2 regions of the Brevibacterium otitidis genome follow, and region 2 is predicted to be linked to the other one. Evidence: predicted binding sites of a transcription regulator. Region 2 holds the regulator's gene; the other holds the start of a gene.

Region 1 (4,485 bases), on a different contig from region 2:
GATCGCCCGGGTGCTGCGACCCGGCGGGCGGCTGGCGATCCTCAACAATCAGCTCGATGTGCGCATTCCCTGGGTGCTGCGCCTGGCCCGCATCATGCACGCAGGCGATGTCTACCGGCCCGGCTGGCGCCCACACCTCGGGCGCGGCTTCGCCACGGCAGCCACGCAGAAGCATCTCTTCACCACCTCGGTCACGGCTGACACCATCGTGCAGCTGGCGGCAACCCGCTCGTACTGGCTGCGCTCAGACGACCGCACCCGCGCCCGCGTCGAGGCCAATATCCGCCAGTACCTGGCAGCGGAAGCCGGCTTCCCTGCCGAGCGGACCTTCGACCTTCCCTATCTGTGCCTCGTGAGCATCTCAGAACTGCTGTCCGAACGGTGAGACGCCACCGGTCGCAGGGCCGTGAGAGCAGGGTCCGCCTCGGGTCGACGTGAGAGGATAGCCGCACAGGCAGGAAGGAGAGGTCATGCGTGGAATCCAACTCACAGAACATGGCGGCCCCGAGGTGCTGCAGTGCTCCGAGCTCCCCGATCCGCAGACAGACGGGAAGGTACTCGTCGAGATCAAGACCGCCGGCATCAACCGGCGGGACGCGCTCATCCGCGAAGGAGCGGGACCGCAGTACCGGCCGCAGCTGCCGCTCATCCTCGGCTCCGACGCCGCCGGCATCCGCCGCGACACCGGTGAGGAGGTCATCATCTTCCCGTCGCTCAACTGGGGCGACTCCGATGCATGCGCCGGCCCGGACTTCAGCATCATCGGCGGTCCGAGCGACGGCACCTATGCCGAACTCATCGCCGTGCCGGAGGAGAACCTCTACCCGAAACCCAAGCGCATGGCCTGGGCAGAAGCCGGGGCGCTGGCGCTGTCCGGCGTGACAGCCTACCGGGCGCTCTTCACCGTCGGTCAGCTGCAGAAGGGGCAGACCGTCGTCATCCTCGGTGCCGGCTCCGGGCTCTCGCTGCTCGCCCTGCAGCTGGCGGTCAAGGCCGGCGCCCGGGTGGCCGTGACCTCCTCGAACCGCGACAAGATCAACCTCGCGACCGAACTCGGCGCGGTCGCCGGCGTCGACTACACCGTCGATGACTGGGAACTGACCCTCCGCGATGAGATCGGCGAGGCCGACCTCGTCTTCGACTCCGTCGGCTCGACCCTGCAGGAGTCAGTCATGATGCTCCGGCCCGGCGGGGCAGTGGTGGCGATGGGCGGCACCGAGAACGGCGGCGTCGTCTCCGATTTCGACATCCGCACCCTGTATCTCACGCACAAGCGGGTGCTCGGCACCGCGATGGGATCCCCGCGCGACTTCGCCGGACTGCTCGACATAGTCGGCGATGGTTCGATCGACCCGGTCATCGACTCGGTCTATCCCCTCGACGAGGCTGCCGAGGCCCACGCGCAGCTCGACTCGAATCTGCGCTTCGGCAAGCTCGTGCTGAGCACAGACTGACCGGTCGACCCAGCAGCGCAACGGGCCGCACACCATTTCAGGTGTGCGGCCCGTTGTCCTGAGTCAGCCGTGGTCGGCAGTCAGCTCAGAGCGACTCGTCGCCGGAGACGACCTCGGGGCGCTTGGCGTGGTTGACCGAGATCTTGCGCGGCTTGGCCTCTTCGGCCACCGGGATGGTGAGCATGAGCACGCCATCCTCATAGGCGGCGGTGATCTGGTCGAGTGCAATGCGGTTGCCCAGGGTCAGCTGGCGGGCGAAGGTGCCCGTCGGACGCTCACGGCTGAGCCACTGCACCTCGGCATCATCAGTTGCGGCAACGCGCTCGGCGCGCACCGTCAGAGTGCGGTCCTGCACGTCGACGTCGATGCTGGAGGGATCGACGCCGGGCATGTCGATGCGGGCGATGAAGGCATCGCCGTCGCGGTAGAGATCCATCGGCAGTGCAGTGCTGTTGGGAGTGCGGGTGATATCAGCGAAGAAGCGGTCGAGATCGCGGATCGGATCGAACTTTGCAGCCATTGCTGGCTCCTTTCGGTCAGTGGCCGATTACGTTGAGTGTAACGCGCTCAAGTTTGCTTTCATTCCCGCATCCCGACCCGGATCCTGGGAATCAGCTTGGGATCCGTAGAGTGGGCGCATGGACTTCCTCAGCATCGTCGGCGCGCTCATCCCGGTGGCCGGGCTCATCGCCTTCGGCTGGGTGCTGCGCCGCCTACGACTGCTGGCCGACGCCGACTTCTGGACCGGGGCTGAGAAGCTCGCCTACTTCGTTCTCCTGCCCGTGCTGCTCTTCCGCAACATCTCATCCGTCGACATCTCCCACGTCGACATCGGCCGCCTGGCAGCAGCGCTCGTGCTGCCGACCGTGGTCATCACCATCGTGCTCTTCGCCCTCCACCGCGTGCTCGCCGCCGACGCACCGTCCTTCACCTCAGTCCTCCAGGGCGCGATCCGCTTCAACACGTATATCGGCCTGTCGCTCTCGGCGACGCTCTTCGGCCCCGAGGGCGCTGCGCTCGCGGCGATCGTCGGCGCTGTGCTCGTGCCTGTGGTCAATGTGCTGTCCTCGATCGCTTTCGAGGTCTTCCTCGTCGACAAGCGATCGTGGCTGGCGCTGGGTCGGTCTGTCATCGTGAATCCGCTGGTGCTCGGCTGCGCTGCCGGTGCGGCGTGGAATCTGCTGCCTGTCACCACGCCCGAGGTGGTGGCAGGGATCATCGATCCCCTCGCCGCCGCTGCGCTGCCGATCGGCCTGCTGTGCGTCGGCGCCGGGATCCGGCAGGTCTCGGTCCGTGCACACGCCTTCGCCTTCCTCACCTCCAGCGTCGTCAAACTCCTCATCTTGCCCGCGGCAACCGTCGTGTCGATGCTGGCCTTCGGCATCAGGGGAGAGGCTGCTGTCGTCGGTCTCATCTTCCAATCGATCGCCACAGCCTCCAGCGCCTACGTCATGGCCCGACAGCTCGGCGGCAACGCTGCACTCATGGCCGCCCTCATCGCAGGGCAGACGATCATCTCGATGTTCACACTGCCGATCGTGCTGAGCCTCGGCGCGCAGCTGCTGCTGTGAAGGGTGTCTGATTCCTCACATCGGGGCGTTTCGGTGATTTCGGTACGGGCGGCACGGTACGCTAAGAGACGTCCCGCACCTCCTTTCAGTCAAGGATCCCCAGTTTATGCAGCGATGTCCCCGTATCGCCGCGGCTCTTGCAGCGGTTGTCCTGCTGCTGGCCAGCGGCTGCACCTCGCCCGGCACCACCCGCGACTCCGCGGTCGACAGTGCCCAGATCATCGCGATCGACGACGGACCCTCACCGCTGTCCGAAACCGACAGCCCAGCCGATGTCACCAGCCAGCGCATCGAATCGGTCGGCGACCCGGCCTTCACACTGCGCTATCCCGAGGTCCAGGACGCGGCTGGCTTCAACCACCAGATGTCTGAGTTCATCGAGCAGCTGCGCGATACCCATATGCTCAACGGCGATGCGGCCGGGACAGGGAAGCCCGGTGCGTCAGATCCGGCAGAGACTGATGCACCCACGCCAGGGGAGAGCAGTGAGCCCGCCGCGCCCCAGACGCCCACAGAGACAGGGGAATACCGCCTCGACTGGGAGGTCGCGCGCAACAGCAAGCACTATATTTCGTTCCTGCTGCGTGATGAATCGACGCTGCCGGACGCGGCGCCCGGGGCCTTCTACAGCATGATCCTCAACCGCGACACCGGTGATGAGATCCGATCGATGGAGCTGTTCACCGTTGAGGGGCGCGAGGCGATGGCCGCTGCGGCCCTCGATGCACTCAAGACTCAGGGCTCCCCGACGCATTCGGCTGAGGCTGCCGAGCTCAGCAGTGAGCAGATCGACGCTGTCATGGACGGCGCGACGGTCGACAGTGCAGGAGACCTCGTCGCCTATCTGGGCAGCGGGGTCCTCAACTCCGACAGCGACGACCCGGTCGCCATCAGCTTCCCGGCAGAGGACGCCCGCGGATGGCTGACCTCGGCCGGCCAGGACTGGCTCGATGACTCGGAAGCCGGCCCCCGCCTCGGCGCCGGTGAGCCGGTGCCGGAGAAGACCACGCGGGAACGCAATGTCGACTGCGCCACCACCAAGTGCGTCGCCCTGACCTACGATGACGGGCCCAGCGACCACACTGCGCAGCTGCTCGACACGCTTGAGGAGAAGGCGGTTCCGGCGACGTTTTTCGTTCTCGGGCAGAATATCGCCGGCAGAGAGGACATCCTCAAGCGCGTCGCCGACGAGGGACACGAAGTCGGCAGCCACACGTGGAACCACCCGCAGCTGACGAAGGTCTCGCATGAGCGGGCAGAGCGCGAACATGAGCGCGTCAACTCCGAGATCGAAAAGGTCACAGGGGAGAAGCCCACGGTGTTCCGACCGCCCTACGGCGATTTCGCCCGCGGTATCCCCGATGGCGGTCTGCCGGCAATCATCTGGAGCGTCGACAGCAATGACTGGCGGCACCAGGACGATCCGCAGGCGACCGTCGATGCGGCGACTGCCGATGTGC
Region 2 (4,485 bases):
AGGAGAAGAAGTGATGTCCGCCGAGAATCCTGACCAGGGCTTCTCATTCACCGACAAGCGTCGGGTGGACCCGGAGACCGGCCAGGTGCGTACGCCCCAGGCCGGCTCCGGGGCCGCCGAGGCCGCTGAGCCGAGCGAGGCTCAGGAGCAGGCGCAGGCCGCAGCAGCCGAGGGCCGTCTCGACAGCGACGGCCCGGCGGTCGCCACCGGCGGCGAACCGGCCGCTCAGACCGACCCGGCCGCCCAGGCAGCCGATCAGGCTGAGGGAACCGAGCAGGCTCAGGGAACCGAGCAGGCTCAGGGAACCGCGCAGGCCGAGGCGCCTGCCACCTCGGGTGCGGAGGCAGAGGATGGCGCACTCGATCCCGAGAACGTCAGCCCGGCCAACGACACCGAGGCCGAGCTGCTCGACCACCTCAAGCGGATCAACGCCGAATACGCCGCCTACCGGATGCGCTCGGAGCGCGAACGCGACCGTGCGAAGGAGGCCGGGGTCGCCAGCGTCGTCGAGGCGCTCTTCCCGGTGCTCGACGAGGTCCGCCTGGCGCGTGAGAACGGCGACGTCGAGGGCCCCTTCGACACGCATGTGACGAAGCTCTTCGACACGCTCGCCAAGCTCGGCGTCACGCAGTACGGCGAGGTCGGTGAGGAGTTCGACGCCAACATCCACGAAGCGCTCATGCAGCAGCCCAGCGACGAGGTCGAAACACCCACGGTGTTCCTCGTCATGCAGCCGGGCTACATGCTCGGCGAGCGGGTGCTGCGCGCCGCCCGCGTCGGCGTGCAGGCTCCGGCAGACTGATCTGCACAGCCGGCACCCGGCATGAGCCGGCCGCAGCATGAGCTGCGGATTCCGTTCCCGAGGCGGCCACCGCCTCGGGCACGGACCGGATGGGCAGGCAGACGGCCTGCGCATGCGGTGCGTGAGGAACGACAGACCGGCAGCCGCGGCTGCCGCACAGCAGACAGGGACAGACATCCAGACACACACGACACACGATGACGGCGCGAGCCGGAAAGGAGGTGCCAGGTGAACTCCGGACCTCAGAACGAATGGTTCGACACGGACTACTACCAGATCCTCGGCGTCTCCAAGGACGCCTCGCAGTCCGAGATCAAGAAGGCCTACCGGAAGCTGGCCCGGAAGTACCATCCGGACACCAACCCCGGTGACAAGGCCGCAGAGGAGAAGTTCAAGCAGATCGGGCAGGCCAACCAGGTGCTGTCTGACAAGGAGACCCGCGAGCAGTACGACCAGGTGCGGGCAATGGGCCGCGGCGGCGCCCGGTTCTCCGCCGGTGCCGGCGGACCCGGCGGTGCCGGCGGGTTCGAGGACATCTTCTCCGGCCTGTTCAACACCGGAGGCGGGAGCACACGCACCCGCTACACCACCCGCAGCCCCGGCGGCGGGCCGGCCGGTTCGGCAGGCGGGGACATCCCGCCGGAGTTCGCTGATCTGTTCGGCGGATTCGGCGGCTCCTACGGCGGCAGCCCGTATGACAGCCCCTACGGCGGCGGCTTCTCCACCGGCCCGGTCAAGGGCGGGGACATCAAGGCGAACACGACGCTGTCCTTCACTGAAGCCGCCAAGGGTGCGACGGTCAAGCTGTCGATGCCCGGCGGTAAGCCGCTGACCGTGCGCACCCCGGCAGGCGTCAAGGACGGGCAGAAGATCCGCCTGCGTGGCAAGGGAAAGGCCAGCCCCAACGGCGGCGAGTCCGGTGATGTCATCCTCACCGTGCAGGTCGAACCCCACCCGGTGTTCACCCGCGACGGCGCGAACCTGCGGATGACACTGCCGGTGACCTTCGACGAGGCTGCCCTCGGCGCCGAGGTCGAGGTCCCGACGCTCGGCGGGATGCCGGTGCGGGTGAAGATCCCGGCCGGAACGCCGTCGGGCCGCACCCTGCGGGTGCGCGGCAAGGGCATCGAGACGAAGAAGCTCACCGGTGACCTGTTGGTGACCGTCGAGATCGCCGTTCCGCAGAACCTGACGCCCACAGCCAAGGAGGCGGTCGAGGCCTTCCGTGAGGCGACCAGCGGTGAGGATCCGCGAGCCGGGCTGCTCGATCGGGCCCGGGAGAGATGAGCGGGGTGAGCGACGATGAACATCGGAGCGACAGCCGCCGTCTACGTCATCTCCGTCGCCGCTGAGCTGGCGGGCATGCACCCGCAGACGCTGCGGCAGTACGACCGGATGGGCCTGGTGGTGCCCAAGCGCACCGCCGGTGCCGGGCGGCGCTACTCACCGCGCGACATCGAGCGGCTGCGGCTGATTCAGAAGCTGAGCAAGGAAGACGGCATCAACCTCGCCGGCATCAAGGAGATCCTCGCGCTGCGCCGCGACCTCGACGAGGCCCGCGACGCCGCGACCCAGGCGCATGCCGCCGTCCACGAGCTGCGCCAGCAGATCGAGGGACTGCGGCAGCGCGTGCAGGCCGAATCACGGGTCTTCGCCGCCGGGCAGAGCGGCGACATCGTCTCCGTCATGCACGGCAGGCGCCCGCGGGTGCGGATCGCCGGGGCTCTTCCCTCAGCAGCCAGCGCCCGCCCCGGCGGCAGCGAGGCCGATCGCGCCTCCCGCGACATCCTCCTCTACCGCCGCCGGTGAAGCGGCAGCCTGCGAGGCGATCGACGGTGAGGTTTCGCACCTGACCATGCGAAGCGGCGCCCAGCTTCTGAGCTGGGCGCCGCTTGCGCTGTCTGGGCTGTACGGCCCGGACAGATTGCCTCAGATGATGGTGTCGAGAAACAGCGGGGCCAGTGCGAACCAGCTGAGCAGCACGGCAGCCGGCCCGGAGAGCACGAGTGCCGCCGTCCACCGCAGCCGGGTGAGCGTCACCGCGGTGAGGCCAGCGGTGAGCGCGGCACACGCCCACGGCACCCAGTGGCCGGGCGTTTCGGTCAGCGCAGTGGTGAAGAACGACCCGGCGATCACCCAGCAGAAGATGAACCCGAACACGACCGCGCAGCGGACGACAGCACCGGCAGGCCGGATCGGCTGCGGTGCTGCCGCCGCTTCCGGCGGACCTTGTCGAACTGGTGTTTCGGTCATGCCCGCTGTGCTCGCTTCCGGCCGACGATCCACAGGACGATGCCGAGAATCGTCAATCCCACGCCGAGCAGGCCGCCGAACACTGCGATGAGAATGCCGCCGACGGTGGAGAAGATCCCGCCGACCGACAGGGGTGGGGCGATGATGACATCGGGTTGGTTGCATGTGATCGAGTAGGTGCCCGCTTCCTGGACCGAGAATCCGTCGATCGACTCATAGGTCCTGCCATCGAAGGAGTAGGACGACGTCTGATTCGTTCCCTTGCTCACCGGGGTGGGCCCGGTGATCGTGCAGCTGGTGAATCCGGAGTCCTCTGGCACGTAGACCTGCCACTCCGATTCCGCTTCGAAGAACTGGTTCGTGGTGCCGTTGACGCGGATCGCCTCATCGGAGAACCCTGACAGGGACGAGGCGCCGGCGATCGTCATGATGATGCCGCCGATGATGGTGAGTGCGAGGATGCCGGCGCCGATGAATGTCAGGATCTTGCCGATCAGCGGCATCTTCGACTTCGGCTTCGGGGCACCGGTGCCGGTGGCATACGGATCTTGGCCACCGTACTGCGGCGCCTGGCCGGGGTACTGCGGCGGCGGCTGCCCCTGCTGACCTTGGTGGCCGGGGTACTGCGGCGGCTGCTGCCCTGGTTGAGGTGCCTGGCTGCCGAACTGCGGTGCCGGCGGCTGGCCACCCGGAGGCTGCTGACCTCCCGGAGGCGGACCGCCTGCTGGCGGGCCGTTCGGCGGGGGCGGCTGGGGTGGGTAGCTCATGACGCTCGTCCTCTTCCTCGTCGTTGTCGGTGCTAGATCCAGGGCGGCGGCTCAGGGAGGTCCTGTGGAGTCGCCGTTCCCGAGGCGCCCTTGTCGTTGTCCTCGAGTCCGGAGTTCGGCCAGCCGCGCCCGGTGAGATAGGAGACGATCTCGGCGGCCTCGCCGGTCACCTCGATCGGCTCAGCTGGACGCGTGTCTTCCGGCCCGGCGACGACCATGCGCGGGGAGTTGTCACGGTCGGTGATGTTGAGCTTGTAGTTGACCGGTTCGTCGCGGGCGATCCACGTGTCGGTGATCTCATCGAGCAGTGCGTTGACGAGCGCGGCCGGGAAGTCGAGGGTCGTCATCCCGATGTTGAGGTCCAGGGAGTGCATCCAGGCCTCCCGCGCCCGCGCCCAGGGGATCTGCGCGGCCTGGATGTCCTTGCTCTGCCCGTTGACGACTGTTGCGTTCCAGGCCTCATCGTTCATGTCGTCGAACTCGTCGCTGAGCTCGTCGACGACCTCATGGGCCATCGTCATGACATCGCCGTTGGAGGTGTGGGCGACAGTCGAGTCGATCTCCTCATCGCGGGCCTGCCGCGAGGGGTACATCCGGTTCTCCTCACCGGTCCGGGCCCATTCGAGCAGTCGCATGAACGCCTCGGCGTTGTGGATGACGTGT

Evidence for each region. Region 2 encodes HspR, which represses chaperone genes until heat shock. Its sites were predicted from a motif close to AAGTTGAGTCNNNNNGACTCAACTT; they were not measured.
Region 1: ACFFN1_RS01830 (Hsp20/alpha crystallin family protein) is a predicted target of HspR. The motif match lies at 2,004-2,028, and genes of this name have one in related genera.

What each region holds. Positions count from the first base shown of each region.
Region 1 covers NZ_JBHMAU010000018.1:90,154-94,638, forward strand. The annotation lists gene ACFFN1_RS01820 (class I SAM-dependent methyltransferase) at 1-385, shown strand, start outside; gene ACFFN1_RS01825 (quinone oxidoreductase family protein) at 471-1,454, shown strand; gene ACFFN1_RS01830 (Hsp20/alpha crystallin family protein) at 1,540-1,974, opposite strand; gene ACFFN1_RS01835 (AEC family transporter) at 2,093-3,025, shown strand; gene ACFFN1_RS01840 (polysaccharide deacetylase family protein) at 3,132-4,485, shown strand, end outside.
Region 2 covers NZ_JBHMAU010000031.1:2,939-7,423, forward strand. The annotation lists gene dnaK (molecular chaperone DnaK) at 1-14, shown strand, start outside; gene ACFFN1_RS04060 (nucleotide exchange factor GrpE) at 14-802, shown strand; gene ACFFN1_RS04065 (DnaJ C-terminal domain-containing protein) at 1,031-2,089, shown strand; gene ACFFN1_RS04070 (heat shock protein transcriptional repressor HspR) at 2,105-2,611, shown strand; gene ACFFN1_RS04075 (hypothetical protein) at 2,732-3,055, opposite strand; gene ACFFN1_RS04080 (hypothetical protein) at 3,052-3,822, opposite strand; gene ACFFN1_RS04085 (maleylpyruvate isomerase family mycothiol-dependent enzyme) at 3,855-4,485, opposite strand, start outside.